Regions from separate parts of the Streptomyces sp. NPDC052042 genome, predicted to be linked through region 3. Evidence: riboswitches for the same ligand, from Rfam matches in the RefSeq annotation. Region 3 holds a riboswitch; each other region holds the start of a gene.
What was found. A riboswitch is a leader RNA that binds a small molecule or an ion and turns the genes downstream of it on or off. The one in region 3 is predicted to bind cobalamin.

Region 1: it holds a riboswitch for cobalamin, as region 3 does, so the genes downstream of both, ACIHCL_RS13980 (CoA-acylating methylmalonate-semialdehyde dehydrogenase) here and metE (5-methyltetrahydropteroyltriglutamate--homocysteine S-methyltransferase) in region 3, are expected to answer to the same signal.
Region 2: it holds a riboswitch for cobalamin, as region 3 does, so the genes downstream of both, ACIHCL_RS00280 (cobalamin biosynthesis protein) here and metE (5-methyltetrahydropteroyltriglutamate--homocysteine S-methyltransferase) in region 3, are expected to answer to the same signal.

The regions. Positions count from the first base shown of each region.
Region 1 is NZ_JBIUBU010000006.1:270,584-278,222, forward strand. Features, by position in the region: gene ACIHCL_RS13955 (short-chain fatty acyl-CoA regulator family protein) at 1-567, shown strand, start outside; gene ACIHCL_RS13960 (enoyl-CoA hydratase) at 711-1,493, opposite strand; gene mmsB (3-hydroxyisobutyrate dehydrogenase) at 1,490-2,377, opposite strand; gene ACIHCL_RS13970 (enoyl-CoA hydratase/isomerase family protein) at 2,374-3,450, opposite strand; gene ACIHCL_RS13975 (acyl-CoA dehydrogenase family protein) at 3,447-4,595, opposite strand; gene ACIHCL_RS13980 (CoA-acylating methylmalonate-semialdehyde dehydrogenase) at 4,601-6,100, opposite strand; cobalamin riboswitch at 6,352-6,550, opposite strand; gene ACIHCL_RS13985 (hypothetical protein) at 6,765-7,639, opposite strand, start outside.
Region 2 is NZ_JBIUBU010000001.1:54,513-62,151, reverse strand. Features, by position in the region: gene cobN (cobaltochelatase subunit CobN) at 1-2,057, opposite strand, end outside; gene ACIHCL_RS00285 (cobyric acid synthase) at 2,054-3,595, opposite strand; gene ACIHCL_RS00280 (cobalamin biosynthesis protein) at 3,592-4,680, opposite strand; cobalamin riboswitch at 4,825-4,958, opposite strand; gene ACIHCL_RS00275 (hypothetical protein) at 5,139-5,372, opposite strand; gene ACIHCL_RS00270 (anion permease) at 5,475-6,761, opposite strand; gene ACIHCL_RS00265 (class II aldolase/adducin family protein) at 6,979-7,452, shown strand.
Region 3 is NZ_JBIUBU010000005.1:155,360-162,998, forward strand. Features, by position in the region: gene metE (5-methyltetrahydropteroyltriglutamate--homocysteine S-methyltransferase) at 1-1,726, opposite strand, end outside; cobalamin riboswitch at 1,895-2,117, opposite strand; gene ACIHCL_RS11905 (3-hydroxybutyryl-CoA dehydrogenase) at 2,306-3,175, opposite strand; gene aceB (malate synthase A) at 3,172-4,764, opposite strand; gene aceA (isocitrate lyase) at 5,025-6,308, opposite strand; gene ACIHCL_RS11920 (short-chain fatty acyl-CoA regulator family protein) at 6,691-7,639, shown strand, end outside.

The sequences.
Region 1 (7,639 bases), on a different contig from region 3:
GTGCGCTACGACATCGAGCTGCTGTCGGCCCGCTTCGGCGTCGGCTTCGAAACCGTCTGCCACCGGCTGAGCACCCTCCAGCGCACCGGACGGCGGGGCGTTCCCTTCTCCTTCCTGCGGGTCGACCGTGCCGGGAACATCTCCAAACGGCAGTCCGCGACCGACTTCCACTTCTCCCGGCTCGGCGGCACATGCCCGCTGTGGACCGTCTACGAGGCGTTCTCCGCACCCGGCCGGATACTGACCCAGGTCGCCGAAATGCCGGACGGGAAGCGGTACTTCTGGGTCGCGCGGACCATCACCCGCGGCGGCTACGGCCATCACGCCCCGCGTGCCGAATTCGCCGTGGCCCTCGGCTGCGAACTGCGGCACGCGCACCGGCTCGTCTACGCCGCGGGGATCGCCCTGGACGATCCCCGCGCCGCCACCCCGATCGGCCTGGGCTGCCGGATCTGCGAGCGCCGCGATTGCGCGCAGCGGGCCCGGCCACCGGCCGGCGGCCGACTGGCCGTCGACCCCGACCGGCGGGCGTACGTTCCCTACCCGGTGGAGACCGGCGGCCGATGACGGCACGCTGCGCCATCCGGCCCCGCCCGGGGAACTCGCCGGTGCCGACGGCCGGTTGACCGTCCCGCACGGAGTGCGGGACGGCGGCCCGGCCACGAAGGTGTGGACCGATCACCCCGCGGTGTGCGGGAGGCTCAAGGAGTTCAGCGGTGCCGGAATTCGGCGGGACGTTTGTCGACGAAGGCGCTCATGCCCTCCTTCTGGTCCGCGGTGGCGAATACCGCGTGGAACAGGCGGCGTTCGAAGCGAACGCCTTCGACGAGGGTCGTCTCGAAGGCCCGGCCGACGGCCTCCTTGGCCATCATCGCGACCGGCAGCGACATGCCCGCCACGGTCTCGGCCACCGCGAGGGCCTCGGTGAGAAGTTCGTCGGCGGGCACCACACGGGAGACGAGCCCGCTGCGCTCGGCCTCGACCGCGTCCATGGTGCGTCCGGTCAGGCACATCTCCATGGCCTTGGCCTTGCCGACGGCGCGCGTCAGCCTCTGGGAGCCGCCGATGCCGGGGATCACGCCGAGTTTGATCTCGGGCTGGCCGAAGACGGCGGTGTCGGCGGCGAGCAGGATGTCGCACAGCATGGCCAGCTCGCAGCCACCGCCGAGCGCGTACCCGGCGACCGCCGCCACGGTCGGGGTGCGCAACTGCCCCAGCCGGTCCCAGGCCGCGAACCAGTCGGCGAGGTACATGTCCATGTACCCCTGCGGCTGCATCTCCTTGATGTCGGCGCCGGCCGCGAACGCCTTCGCCGACCCGGTGATCACCACACAGCCGCAGTCCGGGTCCCGGTCCAGGGCCTCGGTGGCGGCGACGACCTCGTTCATGACCTGGAGGTTCAGCGCGTTGAGGGCCTTCGGACGGTTGAGCGTGAGCAGGGCGGTACGGCCCTTGCGCTCGACGCGGATCGTCTCGTGATCGGCCAGGGTCATGACTGCTCCTCGTTCTGGTCCCGGATGGTTCGTACGATGCCGGAGAAGTCCTCCGCCGCTCCGACCCGTTCGGCGTAGACGGCATACAACTCGGCTGCCCGCAGGCCGAGTTCGGCGTTCACTCCGGCGGCTCGGACCGCGTTCGCCGCCAGGCCCAGGTCCTTGGCCATGAGGGAGGCGGCGAAGCCCGGCCGGTAGTCACGATTGGCCGGGCTGGCCGGGACCGGACCGGGCACCGGGCAGTTGACGCTGAGCGCCCAGCACTGGCCCGAGGCCGCCGAGGCCACGTCGTACAGGGACTGGTGGGACAGGCCGAGGCTCTCGCCGAGGACGAAAGCCTCGCTGACGGCGATCATGGAGACGCCGAGGATCATGTTGTTGCAGATCTTGGCGGCCTGACCTGCGCCGGCCCCACCGCAGTGGACCGCCTTCCTGCCCATCACCTCCAGCAGGGGAAGCGCCTCGGCGAACTCCTCCTCTCCCCCACCGGCCATGAAGGTGAGGCCGGCGGCCTCGGCGCCGACGACACCGCCGGAGACCGGGGCGTCCAGGGCCCGCATCCCGGCCGCGGCGGCACGCTCATGGGCGGTGCGGGCATCGGCGACGTCGATGGTGGAGCAGTCGACGAAGAGGGTGCCCGGGCGAGCGGCGGGAAGGATCTCGTCGTAGAGCCCGAGGACATGGCGGCCGGCGGGCAGCATGCTGATCACGACGTCCGCGTCCGCGTCCGCGACGGCGTCCGCGGCGGAGGCGGCGGGCTCCAGACCCGGGCCGGGCGTGACCACGAGGTCGTAGCCGCGCACCCGGTGGCCGGCCTTGACGAGGTTGGCGGCCATGGGGCCGCCCATGTGTCCGAGTCCGATGAACGCGACGGTACGGCTCACCAGGCCACCTCCTGGGTGGTGTCGGGTGTGGCGAGCCCGAGTTCGCGCTCGCCGAGCGGGGTGAAGAAGCGCTCCACGTCGGCGTCGGTGACCTCGGCGAGGGTGCCCGGGGACCAGCGCGGGTCGCGGTCCTTGTCGATGACCTGGGCGCGGATGCCTTCCACCAGGTCGTCGGTGGCAAGGACGGCGCAGGAGACGCGGTACTCCTGGTCCAGGACCGCTTCGAGCGGTCCGAGCCCGCGCGCGCGGCGAAGGGCCTCCAGGGTGACCTTCAGGGCGGTGGGCGATTTGGTGAGCAGGGTCCGGGCCGTCTCGCTCGCGGCCGTGCCGCCGTGCGCGAGCAGCCGTTGGACGATCTCCTCGACCGTGTCGGCGGCGTAGCAGGCGTCGATCCATTCCCGGCGGTCGGCGAGTTCACCCTCGGGAGCCGGGCGCGTGTGCCGGGTGAGCGCCTCGTGCACGGGCAGATCGGCGAGGTCGGCGACGAGCCGAGGGAGCTCGTCCGACGGTACGTAGTGGTCGGCGAGCCCGCACAACAGCGCGTCCGCGGCGCTGATCGGCGCTCCGGTCAGCGCGAGATGGGTGCCCAGTTCGCCGGGTGCGAGGGCGAGCAGATAGGTGCCGCCGACGTCGGGGACGAAGCCGATACCGGTCTCCGGCATGGCGATCCGGGACCGTTCGGTGACGATGCGGACGCTGCCGTGCGCGGAGACACCGACGCCGCCGCCCATGACGATGCCGTCCATGAGGGCGACATAGGGCTTCGGGTAGCGGGCGATGCGGGCGTTGAGGCGGTACTCGTCGCGCCAGAAGGCGGCCGAGGCGGTGCCGTCGCCGGTGCGGGCGTCGTCATGGATGGTCCGGATGTCTCCGCCCGCGCACAGGCCGCGGTCCCCGGCACCGGTGATGACCACGGTTTCGACGGCCGGGTCGTGCTCCCATTCGGTCAGGGCTTCGGCGATGCACAGCACCATCTCGTGCGACAGCGCGTTCAGCGCCCTCGGCCGGTTGAGGGTGATGTGCGCGGCCCGTCCGGTGCGGTGCAGCAGGACGGGTTCCCGGGTGGCGGTCATCCGAACGCCTCCGTCAGGCCGCGGGCCACGATGACGCGCATGATCTCGTTGGTTCCTTCCAGGATCTGGTGGACCCGAAGGTCGCGGACGATCTTCTCGATGCCGTACTCGCTGAGGTAGCCGTAGCCGCCGTGGAGTTGCAGGGCGCGGTCGGCGACCGCGTACCCGGTGTCGGTGGCGAACCGCTTGGCCATCGCGCACAGGTACGGCGCCTGTGGGTCACCGCGGTCGAGTGCCTGGGCGGCCTGCTGGACCAGGGCGCGCGCGGCCGTCAGTTCGGTCGCCATGTCGGCGAGACGGAAGCGCAACGCCGGGGCGTCGAGCAGACGCTGCCCGAACGCCTCCCGGTCGGCGAGGTGGGTCAGGCTGCGGTCCAGGGCGCTGCGGGCGCCGCCGAGGGAGCAGGCGGCGATGCCGAGCCGGCCGCCGTTGAGCCCGCTCATGGCGATGCGGAAGCCGTCTCCCTCGGCGCCCAGCCTGCGGTCCGCGGGCAGCCGGACGCCGTCGAGGATCACCTGGCGGGTGGGCTGGGCGTTCCAGCCCATCTTCCGCTCGTTCACGCCGAACGACAGGCCGGGGTCGTCGCGCTCGACGACGAAGGCGGAAATGCCGTCCGGCCCGTCTCCCCCGGTTCGCGCCATCACGAGGTAGACATCGGATGTGCCTGCTCCGGAGATGAACTGTTTGACGCCGGTGAGGACATAGGTGTCACCGTCGCGCTCGGCGCGGGTGCGCAGGGCGGCGGCGTCGGAGCCGGCCCCGGGTTCGGTGAGGCAGTAGCTGCCCAGGGACTCGGCGGTGCACAGGGTGGGCAGCCAGCGGGCGCGCTGGGCGGGGCTCCCGTAGTGGTCGATCATCCAGCCGACCATGTTGTGGATGGAGAGGTAGCCGGCGATGGAGGGGCAGCCGGTGGCGAGGACCTCGAAGACGACCACTCCGTCCGCGCGGGTGAGGCCGGAGCCGCCGTGTTCCTCGCGGACGTAGACGCCGGCGAGTCCGAGATCGGCGGCGTGGCGCAGGACGTCGGCCGGAAAGTGCTTCTCCTGGTCCCAGTCGACGGCGTGCGGGGCGAGGTGTTCCTGGGCGAAGTCGAGGGTTACCTCGGCGAGGGCCAGCTGGTCCTCGGTCAGGGTGCTCGTGGTCATGGTGTTCACCCCATCGTGGGCATGGTGAAGCTCGCGTTCTCCTTGATCCCGGAGGGCCAGCGCGAAGTGACGGTCTTGGTGCGGGTGTAGAAGCGGATGGAGTCCGGTCCGTGCTGGTTCAGGTCGCCGAAGCCGGAACGCTTCCAGCCGCCGAAGGTGTGATAGGCGACGGGCACCGGGATGGGCACGTTGACGCCGATCATGCCGGTGTTGACGCGGCGGGCGAAGTCGCGTGCGGTGTCGCCGTCGCGTGTGAAGATCGCGACGCCGTTGCCGTACGGGTGCTCGCTGGGCAGCCGTAGCGCTTCCTCGTAGTCGGCGGCGCGGACCACCGAGAGTACGGGGCCGAAGATCTCTTCGCGGTAGACGCGCATGGCGGGGGTGACCCGGTCGAAGAGGGAGGCGCCGGTGAAGAAGCCGTCCTCGTGCCCGGCGAGGGTGAAGTCCCGTCCGTCGACGACGAGTTCGGCTCCCTCCGTGACGCCGATGTCCACGTAGCGGCGCACCCGCTGCACGGCGTCCCGGCTGACCAGCGGGCCGAAGTCCGCGTCCGGGTCGTCGGAGCGGCCGATGCGGAGGGTGGCGATGCGCTCCTTGAGCGCGGCGACGAGGGCGTCGGCGGTCTCCTCGCCGACGGGGACGGCGACGGAGATCGCCATGCAGCGCTCGCCGGCGGAGCCGTAACCGGCGCCGATGAGCGCCTCCACGGCCTGGTCGAGGTCGGCGTCGGGCATGACGATCATGTGGTTCTTGGCGCCGCCGAAGCACTGGGCGCGCTTGCCGTGGGCGGCGGCCGCGGCGTAGATGTGCGCGGCGATCGGGGTGGAGCCGACGAAGCCGAGGGCCTGGACGCGCGGGTCCTCCAGCAGGGTGTCGACGGCCTCCTTGTCGCCGTTGACGACGTTGAGGACGCCGGGCGGAAGGCCGGCCTCCAGGAAGAGCTCGGCGAGCCGCAGCGGCACGGACGGGTCGCGCTCGGACGGCTTGAGGACGAAGGCGTTGCCGCAGGCCAGTGCGGGTGCGGCCTGCCAGAGCGGAATCATCGCGGGGAAGTTGAAGGGGGTGATGCCGGCGACGACGCCCAGTGGGGATCGCAGTGAGTGCACGTCGATTCCGGTGCCGGCGTTGTCGGTGAACTCGCCCTTGATGAGGTGGGGCACCCCTGCGGCGAACTCGACCACCTCCAGGCCGCGCTGGATGTCCCCGTGCGCGTCGGCGACGGTCTTGCCGTGCTCGCAGGACAGCAGCCGGGCGAGGCCGTCCTTCTCCTCCTCCACGAGTTGGAGGAAGCGCAGCAGCACGCGGGCGCGGCGCTGCGGGTTCCACTCGGCCCAGGCCGCCTGGGCCTCGACTGCGTCGGCGATGGCCGCGCGTACCTCGTCCTCTGCCGCGAGGGGGACGCGGGCCCGGATGTCTCCGGTGTTGGGGTCGTACACGTCGGAGAACCGCCCGGACGTGCCGGCGGTGTGCTTGCCGCCGATGAAATGTGTCAGTTCACGGACCATGGAAGCCTGCTCTCGTCAGGTGAGATCCAGGGACGGCACGGCGAGGCGGCGCACCGGCACCGGTCGGGTGCGGGCGCGCGGGAGCCTGCCGTGGGACGCGAGGGCACGGGGCCGTCGAAGGACTACTGCCGGTCACGGCACTAGTGCCAGGAGCGGCGCTAATCGCGCCGTTCCGGGCGCGGTCTCTCCGCCGGATCGCCTGGACCATGGATACGGGCCGGTGCCATGCGTGTCTGCTCCATCCTCGTGGAAAACACGGAACAACCCGCGGCCGGTATCCTGACTCCCGGATCACTGCCCGCGTCCCGGCCTTCCCGGCGGATCCCTCCGCCAGTGGCTCCTGCTGCTGGAACGCACGCTCCCCGGTCACAGTGGCGGGACCGTGCCGGATTCACACCGGCTTCCCTGCACCGCGGGCCTTGTACCGGGACCATATAGTTGGACGTCCTAGTAAGTCCACCAGGCTCCCTGACCGCGTCGAATCGGCGTCTCCCCGGAAAGGCCCGTTGCGTGCCCCGGGTGGTCCGCGACGGCCGGACCGTGTCCCGAAACACCGCGAAGACGTGGCCTCCGGGCTCCTGGGTCGTCTTGAGGCGCCGCGTCGCTCCGGTCCGTCGGCGGACCGGAGCGACGCGGCGGCAGGAGGCGGTCGGCCCGCCGCAGGTCACGCGCCCCAGCGCAGCGCGATGGTGTCGCCGACGTTGATCGGCTTCTCTCGGGTCGCTCCCGCGAACGCCGATCCGTCGACGCTCACCTTCCAGGTCTGGGACCCGCTGTTGGCCTTGCCGTTGACGGCGGTCACGGTGCCGCTGCCGGACGAAGGGCTGACGCCCGTGACGCAGCCGGACGGCGTGGCCGCGTTGGTCGCCGCGTCGAGGACGGCCCCGAGGGTGGTCGTGGTCCCGGTGGGCGTGAAGGAGACCGAGCAGACCTTGAGGTTGCCCGTTCCGTCATCGACGGTAAGGGCCAACTTGGTGGCCGTGCCGACGGTGAAGGCGCTCTGCGCGACCCACTGGGGGGCGCCAGGGGTGACCGGGACGGCCGGTGCGCTCGTGAAGCCGCCGCCGACGACGGCCCGGAGAGCATCGATGGAGGCGTAGGCGGAGGGGGCGCTGTCGCTGGGCTTGTACTTGAACCCGCCGCCCGGGTTGTACTGGTTGGCAATGAGGAAGTCGATCGGAGTCTTGTCATTGACCGTGGTGAAGTCGGCGGACTGCGGGTCGATGCCGCAGGCGTTGAGGCCGGCGACCGCCCAGCCGTTGGAGCTGGTGTTCACGCCGTAGAGGGAGTTGAAGGCACCGGTGGTGGCGATCAGCTTGCCCTTGAGGAAGTTCTTCGCCTTGACGACGCCGGTGTCGGTGTTCGGCACGCCCGAGGTGCACAGTGCGGCGAGGGCGGCGCCCGTCATGTCGATGTCACTGGCCGTGTTGAGGGCGGCGGGGTCGCCCTCGACCTTCTGGTAGGTCCAGCCGCCGTCGTTGTGCTGGTTGGCGCGGAGCTTGACGACGAGCGCGTCGGTCAGAGTCTGGGGGACGCGGG
Region 2 (7,639 bases), on a different contig from region 3:
TTCGCCGTGCCGCCCCACACCTGGGACGCGCGCAGCACCGCCAGCACCAGGTTGACCCGCGCCTCGCCGACCGGACCGCCGCCCAGGATGTGCAGGCCGTCCCGGATCTGGACGTCCTTGATCTCGCACAGGTAGCCGTCGATGTGCATGACGAACGAGTCGAACGCGTCGTCGTCCGGCTGCTCCTCGACATGCAGGTCGTGGTGGAGCTCGGCGGCCTTCACCAGCGTCCAGATCTGCGCCCGCACCGTCGGTGCCTTCGCCGGGTCGAGATCGCTGACCAGCGCGTACTCGTCGAGCAGTTGCTCCAGCTTGGCCAGGTCCCCATAGGTGTCGGCACGGGCCATCGGCGGCACCAGATGGTCCACCACCGTGGCGTGCCCGCGCCGCTTGGCCTGGGTGCCCTCGCCCGGGTCGTTGACGATGAACGGGTAGACCAGCGGCAGCTCGCCCAGCACCGCGTCCGGCCCGCAGCCCGCGGACAGGCCCAGGCCCTTGCCCGGCAGCCACTCCATCGTGCCGTGCTTGCCCATGTGGACGACCGCGTCCGCGCCGAACGAGTTCTCCAGCCAGCGGTACGTCGCCATGTAGTGGTGCGACGGCGGCATGTCCGGGTCGTGGTAGATCGCGATCGGGTTCTCCCCGAAACCGCGCGGCGGCTGGATCAGCACCACCACGTTCCCGAACCGGAGCGAGGCGAGGACGATCTCGTCGCCGTCCACGTACAGCGAGCCCGGCGGCTCGCCCCAGTGCTCCAGCATCGAGTCCCGCAGCTCCGGGTCCAGCTTGCCGAACCAGGCCCGGTAGTCGGCCAGCGGTACCCGCGCGGGGGCGGCGGCGAGCTGATCCTCGGTCAGCCACTCCACATCGTGCCCACCGGCCTCGATGAGCCGGTGGATCAGCTCGTCGCCGTTGTCCGGGTAGCCGTCGACCGCGTATCCGGCGCCGCGCAGGGCGTCCAGGACCCGCACCGCCGACGCGGGCGTGTCCAGCCCCACCGCGTTGCCGACCCGGGAGTGCTTGGTGGGGTAGGCGGTGAAGACCAGGGCGATCCGCTTCTCGGCGTTCGGCTTGTGCCGCAGCGCCGCGTGCCGCACCGCGATCCCGGCGACCCGCGCGGCCCGTTCCGGGTCGGCCCGGTACACCGGCACGTCGTCAGGACCCTGTTCCTTGAAGGAGAACGGCACCGTGATCAGTCGGCCGTCGAACTCGGGGATCGCCACCTGCATCGCCGCGTCCATGGGGGACAGCGCGGCGTCCGACGCCTCCCACGCGGCGCGCGTCGAGGTCAGGCACAGGCCCTGGAGCACCGGGACGTCCAGCTCCGCGAGCGCGCCGATGTCCCACGCCTCCTCGTCGCCCCCGGCGGAGGCGTCCGAGGCGCGCGTGCCGCCCGCCGCCAGGACGGTGGCGACCAGGGCGTCGGCCCGGCCCAGCAGCTCGTACAGACCGGCGTCCGCGCCGCGCAGCGAACCGCAGTACACCGGCAGGGCGTTGGCGCCGCGCGCCTCGATCGCGTCGCACAGCACATCCACGAACGAGGTGTTCCCGGACAGTTCGTGCGCCCGGTAGAACAGCACCCCGACGGTCGGGCGGCCCTCGGTGAACCCCCGGTCGCCGCGCACGCCCCACTCCGGCATCCGCTGCGGCTCGGCGAAGCCGTGACCGGTCAGCAGCACCGTGTCGGAGAGGAAGCGGGCCAGCTCCACGAGGTTGGCCGGACCGCCCTCCACCAGGTAGCGCAGCGACTCCGCGACGACCCCGGCGGGCACGGACGACTCCGCCATCAGCTCCGCGTCCGGCACCGCCTCACCGCCCAGCAGCACGGTCGGGACACCGGATGCCCTGAGCACGGCCAGGCCGTCCTCCCAGGCGCGCTTGCCGCCGAGCAGCCGGACGACGGCGACGGAGGAGCCCTCGATCAGCGCGGGCAACTCCTCGTGGACGTCGATGCGGGTGGGGTTGCCGATCCGGTAGGGCGCGCCGGAGGCGCGGGCGGCCAGCAGGTCCGTGTCGGCGGTCGACAGCAACAGCACGGTGCTCGTGGGGGCGTTCATACGCGTGCTCCAGGTGCTCCGGGGGCGATGAAGGGAAGTTCCGACGGCGCGCCCGACTCGATGAGCCGGAGCAGCGCGTCGGTGTCTGCGTGCTCTTCGATCAGGTCGCCGAGCCGGTCGAGCTGCTCCTCGCGCAGCTCGGCGAAACAGGTGTCGGGGGCGGGGACGAAGCGGCGCCCGGCGGCGCGGGCGACCTCGGCCAGGAAACGGCGGCGGAACGTGTCGCTCTCCAGCGAGCCGTGCCAGTGGGTGCCCCACACGGCGCCGGCCCGGCAGCCGTCCAGGGCGCGGCCCCGGCCGTCGGTGAAGAACGGCTCACCACCGCGCACGTCCGCGACGCCGTGGTGGATCTCGTACCCCTCGACCGGCGCGCCCAGCGCCTCCCCGACGGGCCGGGCGAGGGTCTTCTCGCGGTCGAACCGGACGCGCAGCGGCAGCAGTCCGAGCCCGTCGACGTGCCCGGCCCGGGATTCGACCTCGTCCTCGATGTGCTCGCCGAGCACCTGGTAGCCGCCGCAGATCCCGAGTACCGGCCGGCCCTCGGCGGCGCGCCGGGCCAGGGCGTCGGCGAGCCCGCGCTCGCGCAGCCAGGCGAGTGCCCCGACGGTGCCCCGGGTGCCCGGCACGACGACCAGATCGGCGTCGGTGAGCTCCTCGGCGCGGTCCACGAAGCGGACGACGACGCCCGGTTCGGCGGCCAGCGCGTCCACGTCGGTGAAGTTCGACATCAGCGGAACGGCACACACCGCGACGCGCAGCACGTCCTCGCCGTGCGGCGGGGCCACGGCCGACTCGCGTACGGCGCCGCGCAGCGAGACCCGCAGCCCGTCCTCCTCGTCGATGCCGAGACCGTGCGCGAAGGGCAGCACCCCGTACGTCGGGCGGCCGGTGACCTCGCGCAGCATCTCCAGCCCCGGCTCCAGCAGCGACACATCGCCGCGGAACTTGTTCACGAGATAGCCCGCGACCAGCGACTGGTCCTCGGCGGAGAGCAGCGCCGTCGTACCGAAGAACGAGGCGAAGACGCCGCCGCGGTCGATGTCGCCGACCACCACCACCGGGAAGCGCGCCGCTCGGGCGATGCCCATGTTCACGATGTCCGTGCGCCGCAGATTGATCTCGGCCGGGCTGCCCGCCCCTTCGCAGATCACCGCGTCGTACGTGCTCCGCAGCCGGTCCAGGCAGTCCACGACCGTGCCGAACAGCGCCTCCTGCCGTCCGCCGTGGTAGCCGCGCGCGCTCATCTCGCCCACCGGCCTGCCCATCAGGACGACCTGGCTGGAGCGGTCCCCGCCGGGCTTGAGCAGCACCGGGTTCATCAGCGCCGTCGGCTCCACCCGGGCGGCCGCCGCCTGCATGGCCTGGGCGCGGCCGATCTCGGCACCCTCACGGGTGACGTAGGAGTTCAGCGACATGTTCTGCGCCTTGAAGGGCGCCACCTTCACGCCCCGGCGCGCGAGCCAGCGGCAGATGCCCGCCGTGACGACGCTCTTGCCGGCGTCCGAGGTGGTTCCGGCGACCAGGAGTCCGCCGCTCATGTCCGTCTCCGTCCTGCGATCAGGCGTCCCGTGAACGCGAGCCGCGCGGCCCGTGCGCCCGCGGCCGACGCGACGGCGCTCCCCGTGCCCGCGGCCGACGCGACGGCGCTCGACGCGCCCGCGAGCCGCTCGCCCGCGACACGGCGCACCACGAGGCCCGCGCCCAGCCGTCCGGCCACGCACACGCCGAGGGCCAGCAGACCCACCCGGCGCGACAGCCGCACCGCGCGCTCGATGTCCGCGGTCTCCACCGCCCGGCCGTCCGCCCCGTTGAGGACGGGGCGGTGCTCGACCCGGCCGCCGTACGCCAGCGTGCCGCCCAGCCGCACGCCCAACGCGCCCGCGAACGACGCCTCCACCGGGCCCGCGTTGGGGCTCGGGTGCTTCGTGGCGTCGGCCCGCCACGCCCGCACGGCGTCGCGCGGACGGCCGCCGGCGGCCACCGCGAGCAGCGCGGTGAGCCGGGCGCCCGGCCAGCCCACGAGGTCGTCGAGGCGGGCGGAGGCCCAGCCGTAGCGGCGGTGGCGGAGCGACCTGTGGCCGACCATCGCGTCCAGGGTGTTGACCGCCCGGAAGCCGACGAGCCCGGGCACACCGGCCAGCGCCCCCCACACCAGGGCGCCGACCACGGCGTCCGAGGTGTTCTCGGCCACGGACTCCACCACGGCGCGGGCGATCTGCGGCCCGTCGAGGGAGTGCGGGTCGCGCCCGCACAGATGCGGCAGCCGTTCCCGGGCGAGCGCGACGTCCCGCGCCTCCAGGGCGCCGCCGATGGCCCGCGCCTCCCGTCCCAGCGACGTGCCACCGACCACGGACCAGGTGGCGGCCACGGTCAGCGCGATGGAGGCGGCGGGGTGACGCCGTACGGCACGGGAGAGCAGCGCCGCGCCCCCCGCGGCGCCTCCGGCGCAGACGAGGGTGTGCAGCGCGCCCCACCCGCGGTGGTCGCGCCACAGACGGCGCTCGACGGCCGCTGCGGCCCGCCCGAAGGCGGCGACCGGGTGCCCCCTGCGGGGGTCACCGAGCAGCAGATCGCCGATCAGACCGGCCGTGGCGCCGTACGCGAACACGCGATCGGCACGCATGGCTCAACCGGCCGCGGTGCCTCGAAGGACCTTCGTACGGGAGGCTCTCGGTGAGAGCGTCACAGCGATCGACGCACGGCTGCCAGGCATGGCGACATGTCCTCACTCAGGGTCCGCGCCCTGGTTCGACGTGACCGGCGACGAGAGTCTCCTGGCTCCCGGATCCGCGGCTTCCCCCGGCCTTCCAGCTCGCTCGCGCGTGCCGTGACTTCCCGGTGTGGGGGACCGCTCCCCGGTGACAGTGGCGGGACCGCGCCGGATTCGCACCGGCTTCCTCTGCTGTCGCCGTAAATGGCTCCGGCAGTCCACCACGCTCCGCGAAGGCCCGTCAACTTGCCGTTGACCTGCGGCGGCGCAATGTGCTGAGGCCCACAACCGCACCGGCGCACCACGACGGGCCGGACGCACGGCATGCGTCCGGCCCGTCGGAGGAGCGCGGAAAGGGGAGGAGGCGGGGCTCAGACGACGATCAGATAGATCCCGTACGCGACCGCCGCGGCGCACAGCGCGAAGCAGGCGTATGCGCCCGCACGCGCCAGCGGCCGTGACGCGCCGGAGCCTCCCGAACCGCCCTCCGCCGCCGGCTGCTTGGCGAGCCCGATGATGCCCAGGGTGAAGAGACCCACCAGCGCGACGGTGACGACGAGGGACACACCGAAGACGGAGCCGAGGGCTGCCCAGTCGATTTTCATGCTGATTCCTTAGACGGTCTGCGGACGGTCCGCGCGATCGGCGAGGCCGGTACGAGGGAAGGCCGCTCGGGCTGTGGCCGGTGAACCCTGCCGGTCACGGCACTAGACGGTGGCGGGGCGCGCCGGGTCCTGGGCGGTGACCGCCGGGGCCGGGGGCACGGGTGCGGCCGGGATGACGGTCATGAGGTCCTGCGTCGAGGCGGTGGCCGCGAGGGTGGGCGGCGGGCTGACGGCGGCGATGGCCGTGGTGACGACGCCCGCGGGCTCGGCGGCGCTCTGCGGCGGGGCGACGTCGTCGTGGCCGACCGGCTTGCGCCGCGACACCAGCCAGATCGAGCCGGAGCCCGCGACCAGCAGCGCGGCGACGAGGACGATGCCCCAGGTGCCCTGCTTGGTCAGGAACTCGGCACCCGCGCCGACCAGGCCCGCGGCGGGCAGCGTCAGTCCCCAGGCGACGAACATCCGGGTGGCGGTGGACCAGCGGACCACGCCGCCCTGGCGGCCGAGCCCCGCGCCCATCACGGCGCCGGAGCAGGACTGGGTGGTGGAGAGGGAGAAACCGAGGTGCGAGGAGGCCAGGATGACCGTGGCCGCACTGGTCTGGGCGGCGAAACCCTGAGGCGGGCGGAGGTCGGTGAGGCCGGTGCCCATGGTGCGGATGATCCGCCAGCCGCCCAGGTAGGTGCCGAGCGCGATGGCCGCACCGGCGGACACGATGACCCAGACCGGAGGGTTGGCGCCGGGGCGCAGCACACCGCTCGTGATCAGGGCCAGGGTGATGATGCCCATGGTCTTCTGCGCGTCGTTGGTGCCGTGGGCGAGGGAGACCAGCCCGGCCGAGGCGATCTGACCGGCGCGGTAGCCCTTGGCGGCGGTCTTCTCCTGGGCCTCGTCGCGGATGTTCCTGCCGATCCGGTACGTCAGCCGGGTGGCCAGCAGCGCCGCCAGACCGGCGACGATCGGGGCGGCGATCGCGGGGATCAGCACCTTGGTGACGACCGTGCCGCCGTTGACCGACGACCAGCCGACCGACATGACCGCGGCGCCTATCAGACCGCCGAACAGGGCGTGCGAGGAACTGGACGGCAGGCCGACCAGCCACGTCAGCAGATTCCACAGGATGGCGCCGACGAGCGCCGCGAAGATGACCTCCGTCCGCAGACCGTCCTCGTTGATGATCCCGCCGGAGATCGTCTTGGCGACCTCCACGGACAGGAACGCACCGACGAGATTGAGAACGGCGGACATGGCCACCGCGGTCTTCGGTCTGAGTGCGCCGGTGGAGATGGTGGTTGCCATCGCGTTGGCGGTGTCATGGAAACCGTTCGTGAAGTCGAACACTAGAGCTGTCGCGATCACTATCGCGAGGAGCAGCGTGATGTGTTCCATTTACCCAGGCAATCGTTCGACGGCATTGGCAGGTGGACGGTAAGCAACGTTGGTGAACAGGAGATGAACTGGATGGGGCGTCACGGTGTCGCGGCAAAGCGCTCCCAAAGGCGCGTTCCGGCCGCCCCGTAGCCCCCTCGCGCCCCGACGTCACTGTCCGTGATTCCTCGGCTCGGCCCTGTGTACGCACGCCCCGGCGGGCCGACAGGATCGCCGCGTGAGCGATCACCAGCGGGACGCGATCGAACGGGCGTGGGCGGGAGTCGTCGCCACCGCCCACAGGACGGCGGCCGACGGGCTCGTCGTCGGCACGTCGGGCAACGTCTCGGCCAGGGTCGGCGACACGATCCTGGTCACCCTGGTCCCCGAGGTCCCGCCGATCCACTACGCCGCCGCCGTGCTCGGCGGGCCGGTGCGGGTCGCGGCCTACGCGCGTTACGGAACCGACGAGCTGGCCGTGAACATGCTCGACGCACTGCGCGACCGCACCGGCTGCCTGCTCCAGAACCACGGCACCGTCACCCACGGCACCACCCTGGACGAGGCGTACGACCGGACCGCCCAGCTCGAATGGCTCTGCCGGCTCCGGCTCGCCGCGAGTTCCGTGCCCGGACGCTCCCCGAACCTGCTCTCCCCGGCCCAGCTGGACGACGTACGGGAGGCATTGAAGGGGTACGGGCAACCGCGCTGACCCCGCTCCGCCGCCGGTGGGCGGCCCGTTCCGTTTCCACCCGCCCCCGCCGTACCGCGGGGCGGGACGTCCGGATCTCGCCCACGGGCCGTTCGGTCCCTGACGCGCCACTGTCCGGTCCGTTCCGCCCTCCCGCCGTCACCCGGACGGCCCCGTCCGGGTGGCAAGGGGGTGAGCCGCCCCACCA
Region 3 (7,639 bases):
AGGCGAGCATGGTGACCGGCCCGGTGAGCATGCCCTTGACCGGGCGGTCGCTCAGTGACTGCGCGTACGACGTCCAGCGCACCGTCATCGGCTCGGGGCGCGAGATGTCCCCGGCCAGGATCGGCGGACGCACGTACCGGGTGCCGTAGGACTGGACCCAGCCGTGCTGCGTGGCGAGGTAGCCGGTGAGCCGCTCGGCGAAGTACTGCACCATGTCGTTGCGTTCGGCCTCGCCGTGCACCAGGACATCGATGCCGGCCTTCTCCTGGAAGGCGATGACCTCCTGGATCTCCGCCCTGATGCGCTCCTCGTACCCGGCCGTGTCGATCCGCCCGGCGCGCAGGTCGGCGCGGGCGGTGCGCAGTTCACCGGTCTGCGGGAACGAGCCGATGGTCGTCGTGGGCAGCAGCGGCAGTCCGAGGTGGGCGCGCTGGGCGGCTGCCCGCTCGGCGTACGGCTGGGAACGGCGCGCGTCGGCGGCCGTCACGGCCTCGGAGCGGGCCCGGACGGCGGGGTCATGCGTGATCGGCGAGTTTGCGCGGGAGGCGAGGTCGGCCCGGTTGGCGGCGAGTTCGGCGGCGATCGAACCGGTGCCGTGGGCGAGGCCCTTGGTGAGAGTGATGATCTCGGCGGTCTTCTGCTTGGCGAAGGCCAGCCAGCGCAGGATCTGCGGGTCGATGTCCCGCTCGGCAGTGGCGTCCAGCGGCACGTGCAGCAGGGAGCAGGAGGCGGCGACGTCGACCCGGTCGGCGAGCCCGAGAAGGGTGCCGAGGGTGGACAGCGACTTCTGCAGGTCGTTGATCCAGATGTTGCGGCCGTTGACGACACCGGCGATCAGGCGCTTGCCGGGCAGTCCGCCGACGGCGGCCAGGGCGTCCAGGTTGGCGGCGGCGGCCTCGGTGAAGTCCAGCGCCAGCCCGTCCACCGGTGCCTTGGCCAGCACCGGCAGGGCGTCGCCGAGCCGGTCGAAGTAGGAGGCGACGAGCAGTCTGGGCCGGTCGGTGAGGGCGCCGAGTTCGCGGTAGGCGCGCTCGGCGGCGTTCAGCTCGGCCGGGGTGCGGTCCTGCACGAGGGCGGGCTCGTCGAGCTGGACCCACTCGGCACCGGCCGCGCGCAGGTCGGCGATCACTTCGGCGTACACGGGGAGCAGCCGGTCCAGGAGGGTGAGCGGCTCGAAGTCGGCGGGTACGCCGGGGGCGGGCTTGGCGAGCAGGAGGTAGGTGACCGGGCCGACCAGCACGGGCCGTGCGGTGAGGTCCTGGGCGAGGGCTTCCTTCAGTTCGGCGACCTGCTTGGTGGAGTCGGCCGTGAAGACGGTGTCGGGGCCCAGTTCGGGGACCAGGTAGTGGTAGTTGGTGTCGAACCACTTGGTCATCTCCAGCGGAGCGACCTCCTGGGTACCGCGGGCCATCGCGAAATAGCCGTCCAGGGCGTCGGCGTCGACGGCGGCGCGGTGGCGTTCGGGGATCGCACCGACCATGACGGTGGTGTCGAGGACGTGGTCGTAGTACGAGAAGTCGCCGGTCGGGACTTCGTGGATGCCGGTGTCGGCGAGCTGCTGCCAGTTGGCGCGGCGCAGTTCGGCGGCAGTGTCCCGGAGGGCGTCGGCGGTGACGCGATCCTTCCAGTAGCCCTCGATGGCCTTCTTCAGTTCACGGTTCTGACCCTGGCGGGGGTAGCCGTACACGGTGGCCCGTGCTGCCGCGGCTGCGGACTTCGCTGTCACGGAGATCTCCTTCGCGAGATGAATCCCTGAGATCCCGGAGACGGGACGAGAGCGCGAAGGGAATGACGAACCGGACGGCCACGACCCCGCGCGGCAAAAGCACGGTCGTTCCGTCTGGTGTGTACGCCGACCCGCCCTCGAGGTCACCGGGATGTCCGCGCACGGATGGTCCGCACGCGGGCAGTTGGCAGGTCTTCGGACTCACGGGCACGCCCTCCGTCACGGAGGACACCTACTGGCCGTCGCTTCCCAGGCCCGGTACGTCGGACCCAGTGCGTATGACGGCGGTCGTTCCCGCTCACCGCTGCGGGGCAGTCCCGGATTCCCACCGGGTTCCCTCTTGCGACACCCCGCCTGGCGGACGGGGCGAACCAGCTGCTGCGGTCAGCCTACGGGGTCGTGCCAGGAAGGGAAGAGCGCCGTCCGGCATCCGGAAGGCGGGACAGGGCATGCGGCGGGTGGCACGGTGAAGGGGCGGGAGGCGCCGCACTTGCGCTTCCCGCCCTTTCTCGGTCGCGCCGCGCGGGACCTTCACCCCTGCGGCGTCGCGGGCCCCTCAGCCCGCGTCGTACCAGGCCCTCAGCCCTGGTCGTACGTGTGGAACCCCTGGCCGGTCTTCCGGCCGAGCAGTCCCGCCTGCACCATCCGCTGGAGCAGCGGCGGCGGCGCGTAGAGGGGTTCACGGAACTCGTCGTAGAGCGACTCGGCGATCGAGGCGACGGTGTCCAGGCCGATCAGATCGGCGAGCTTCAGTGGTCCCATCGGGTGGGCGCAGCCCAGTTCCATGCCCGCGTCGATGTCCGTGGCCGTGGCGAACCCGGACTCCGCCATCCTGACGGCGGAGAGCAGGTAGGGGACGAGCAGGGCGTTGACGACGAAGCCCGCCCGGTCCTGGGAGCGGATGACCGTTTTGCCGAGCGTGCGGGCCGCGAAGTCCTCCACCAGAGCTGTCGTCCCGGCCGACGTGTGCAGCGAGGTGACCACCTCGACCAGCGGCAGGACGGGGACGGGGTTGAAGAAGTGCAGGCCCACGACCCGGTCCGCGCGGGATGTCGCCATGCCCAGCCGCATGATCGGCAGGGAAGAGGTGTTGCTGGCCAGGACGGCCGCAGGATCTTCCACGATCTTGTCCAGGGCGGCGAAGACCTCGGTCTTGGCATCCGGATTCTCGATGACGGCCTCGACGACGAGCTGCCGGTCGCCCAGGTCGTCCAGGCTGCCGGAGAAGACGAGCCGGGCGTGAGCACCGTCGGCGGCCTCGCGGCTCAGCTTGCCGCGCCGTACGGCACGGTCCAGGGAGGCGGCGATCCGGTCCCTCGCGACGCGGGCGGCGACCGCGTCCACCTCGCAGACCACGGTGTCCAGCCCGGCCCTCGCGCACACCTCGGCAATCCCCGCCCCCATCTGCCCGCCGCCGACCACGCCGACGCGCGTGATGGCCGCGTTCACGCCTGTACCTCCGGCCTGCGCACGAGATGGCGGGTGTAGGCGTCGGGGGTGAAGAACAGCGGCAACTCGCCTGTCAGCGCGGTACGTTCGAAGAGTGCGCGGATGTCCTCGGCAGGCGACAACGGGTGCTCGGCGCCGAGCACCATGATCTCGTCGGCGAGCAGCCCCATCACTGTCTCGCGGTCGATCACCCGGTGCCGCAGCCACTGCCAGATCTGCACACGGGCGATCTCGGCGGTGGCCGCGTCCTCCATCAGCCCGTCGATGGCACCCGCGCCCTGCCCCCGTAGCCAGGCAGCGTAGTACCGCAGCGCGACGGCGATGTTGGTGCGCACGCCGTCAGGGGTGGGCGGGCCGCTGATGCGGCGCACGGACAGCAGGTCGGCCGGGGTGACCTCGACGTCGTCGCGGGTGCGGTCGAGTTGGTGGGGCCGTTCACCGAGGACACCGTCGAACACCTCACGGCAGACGGGGACGAGTGCCGGATGGGCGACCCAGGAGCCGTCGAAGCCGTCCTCGGCCTCCCGCTCCTTGTCCAGCCGGACCTTGGCGAACGCGGCCTCGTTCGCGGCCGGGTCCTTGCCGGGGACCTGTGCGGCCATGCCGCCGATGGCGTGGGCGCCGCGCTTGTGGCAGGTGCGGACGAGGAGTTCGGTGTAGGCCCGCATGAAGGGCGCGGTCATCGTCACCTTGGCGCGGTCGGGCAGCAGGAAGTCGCTGCGGTGCCCGAAGGTCTTGATCATGCTGAAGAGGTAGTCCCAGCGGCCGGCGTTCAGTCCGGCGCTGTGCTCGCGCAGTTCGTAGAGGATCTCCTCCATCTCGAACGCGGCGGTGATCGTCTCGATGAGCACGGTGGCGCGGATCGTGCCGCGCGGGATGCCGAGCAGCTCCTGGGCGAGGACGAACACGTCGTTCCACAGCCGGGCCTCGTACCGGTTCTCCAGCTTCGGCAGGTAGAAGTACGGGCCGTACCCGGCGTCGATCTGCCGCTGCGCGCAGTGGAAGAAGTACAGCCCGAAGTCGACGAGCGCGGCGGGTACCGGGCGGCCGTCGAACTCCAGGTGCTCCTCGTCCAAGTGCCAGCCGCGCGGTCGGACCATGATGGTGGCGAGCTGTTCGCCGAGCCGGTACTCCTTGCCCTCGGGCGTGGTGAAGTCGATCCGGCGCTCGATGGCGTCCAGGAGAGTGAGCTGTCCGCCGATGATGTTGTCCCACAGGGGCGCGGTGGCGTCCTCGAAGTCCGCCATCCACACCCGGGCGCCGGAGTTGAGTGCGTTGACGGCCATACGGCGGTCCGGTGGCCCGGTGATCTCCACCCGCCGGTCGGTCAGACCGGGCGCGGGCGGCGCCACCCGCCAGCCGTCGTCGGCCCGGACCGCGGCGGTGACCATGGGGAAGTCGAGGGGCGAGCCCGCCGCCAGTCGCAGGACCTGCCGGCGGCGTTCCTTCATCAGGTCCCGCCGACGCGACTCGAACGCCTCGACGAGGCGGCCGAGGAAGTCCAGGGCGGCGGGGGTGAGGATCTCGTCGTGCCGGTGACGGGGCGCGGCGAGGACACGGACCTGCTGGGTGAGTGCGGTGGTGGTCATCGGGCTCTCCTGAGAGGTGGGAGCGGAGGGGACGGAGACTGTTCGTCCCCTCCGCCGGCCGGGGTCGGCCGGCGGAGGGGCGTCCGGCTCGGTGGCCTAGTGCCGCATCAGGCAACGTTCGCCCCGTCGCGACGCCCGGCACGCCCTCTCGCTGCACCGGCCGAAAACCCGGGTACGTCCAGTACGAGGGTTTCCGGCCGGCACACCGAGAGCACGCACCGGACGCGCTCCTTGACGGGCAAACGTCGCCTGCCGCGGCACTAGTGGAACTGCTCTTCCTCCGTGGACCCAGTCAGGGCGGTGGTGGAGGAGGCGGGGTTGACGGCCGTGGAGACGAGGTCGAAGTAGCCGGTGCCGACCTCGCGCTGGTGCTTGATGGCGGTGAAGCCCTGTGCCTGCGCGGCGAACTCCCTCTCCTGGAGGTCGACGTAGGCGGTCATGCCGTGCTCGGCGTAGCCCCGGGCGAGGTCGAACATGCCGTGGTTGAGCGAGTGGAACCCGGCCAGGGTGATGAACTGGAAGCGGTAGCCCATCGCGCCCAGCTCGCGCTGGAACTTGGCGATCTGGTCGTCGTCCAGCGCTGCCTTCCAGTTGAAGGACGGCGAGCAGTTGTAGGCCAGCATCTGGTCCGGGTACTGCGCGTGGATCGCCTCGGCGAACTCGCGGGCCTGCGCCAGGTCCGGGGTACCGGTCTCCACCCAGATCAGGTCGGCGTAGGGGGCGTAGGCGAGGCCGCGCGCGATGACCGGCGCCATGCCGTTGCGGACCCGGTAGAAGCCCTCCGCGGTGCGTTCCCCGGTGACGAATTCGGCGTCGCGCTCATCGACGTCGGTGGTGAGCAGATTGGCGGCGAGGGCGTCGGTGCGGGCGATGATCACCGTGGGCACGTCGGCGAGGTCGGCGGCGAGACGGGCCGCGTTCAGGGTGCGGATGTGCTGCGAGGTCGGTACCAGGACCTTGCCGCCGAGGTGGCCGCACTTCTTCTCGGAGGCGAGCTGGTCCTCGTAGTGGATGCCTGCGGCACCGGCGGCGATCATCGCCTTGGTCAGCTCGAAGGCGTTCAGCGGGCCGCCGAAGCCGGCCTCCGCGTCCGCGACGATCGGCGCGAGCCAGTCGGTCGTGTCACCGGCGCCCTCCGCGGTGGCGATCTGGTCGGCCCGCAGCAGGGCGTTGTTGATCCGACGGACCACCTGGGGGACGGAGTTGGCCGGGTACAGGCTCTGGTCGGGGTAGGTGTGGCCGGCCTGGTTGGCGTCGGCGGCGACCTGCCAGCCGGACAGGTAGATGGCCTGGAGCCCGGCCTTCACCTGCTGCACCGCCTGGCCGCCGGTGAGCGCGCCGAGCGCGTGGATGTAGTTCTGCTCGTGCAGCTGCCGCCACAGCCGTTCGGCGCCGCGCCGGGCCAGGGTGTGCTCCTCACGCACGCTGCCGGACAGGCGTACGACGTCCTCGGCGGTGTAGGTGCGCTCGATGCCCTGCCAGCGCGGATCGGTGTCCCAACGGCGGGTCAGTTCCTCGGCCGCTTGGATGCTCGCTTCTGCCATGACTGTCACCGTCTCCTCGGTCTGTGCTGGCTGCCAATCCCGCCGTCCGGATGAACAGAGGTGGCACTGCGTGTCGTATGGCTCAGGGTGCGGCCCGCCGTCACCGGGAGGTGGAGCTGAGCAATGTTGCCGGTGCAGATCGCTGCCACTGCCGGGGTCTCCGACGTCAGGGAGGAAATCGTGCCCCGATTCCGGGCTGTGACCGCCTGATCCGGCGGGCCGCACTACGACTTTGGCACTGGCACTGAGTGTCATCAAGCTGGGATCGGTGCCAATCTGTGCGAATCTTCCCGCCACCTTTTGCCAATCTTGCGAAGGGTTCAGGGATGGATCGCTCCCGTACGCTGACCGGAGTGGGATCACGGTGCGGAGGAGGGGTTCGGTGAGCAAGACATACGCGGGCGCGCGGCTGCGGAGGCTGCGCCAGGAGCGTCGGATGAGCCAGGCGGATCTCGCCCGGGTCTTGGGCATCTCTCCGAGCTACCTGAACCAGATGGAGCACGACTCGCGCCCCCTCACCGTGCCCGTCCTGCTGCGGCTGACCGAGGCGTTCGGTGTGGATCCCGGGTTTTTCTCCGAGCGCGACACCACACGCCTGCTGGCCGACCTCCGTGAGGCGCTTGCCGGCGAGATCGCCGAGGCCCGGGTGTCCGCCGACGACCTCGGTGACCTGGCCGCCCGACTGCCGGGCGTCGCCAAGGTCCTGCTCGACCTCGGCCGCCGCAACCAGGAGCTGTCCGAGCGCCTGGCCGGAGCGGCGGACGGCCGGGACGGAGATCGGGGAACCGGCTTCTCGCCGCATGAGGAGATCCGCGACTTCTTCTACCGCCGCCAGAACTACCTGCACGAGACCGACCTCGCCGCCGAGAGGCTGGCCGATGAGATCGGCATCCGGCCTGGGGAGGTGATCGGGGCCCTCACCGCGAGACTCGCAAAAGCACACGGTATTCACCTGGCCGCCGAGCCCGGAGCGCGGCTGCACCGCTATGACGACAGAAGCCGCGCCCTTCACCTGTCCGCGCGACTGCGGCCGGGGCAGCGCGCGTTCCGCATGGCGACTCAGCTGGCTCTGCTGGAACACGGTGAGGATCTCGACCGGTTGGCCACCGAGGACTTCTCCACCGGATCGCCCGCACACGCGCTCGCCCGTATCGGAATCGCGAACTACTTCGCCGCCGCCCTGATCCTTCCCTACTCCGCCTTTCACACGGCGGCCGAGGACGCCCGGTACGACATCGAGCGTCTCACCGACCACTTCGGTCTCGGCTACGAGACCGTCTGCCATCGGCTGAGTACCCTTCAACGACCGCGGCTGCGTGGTGTCCCGTTCT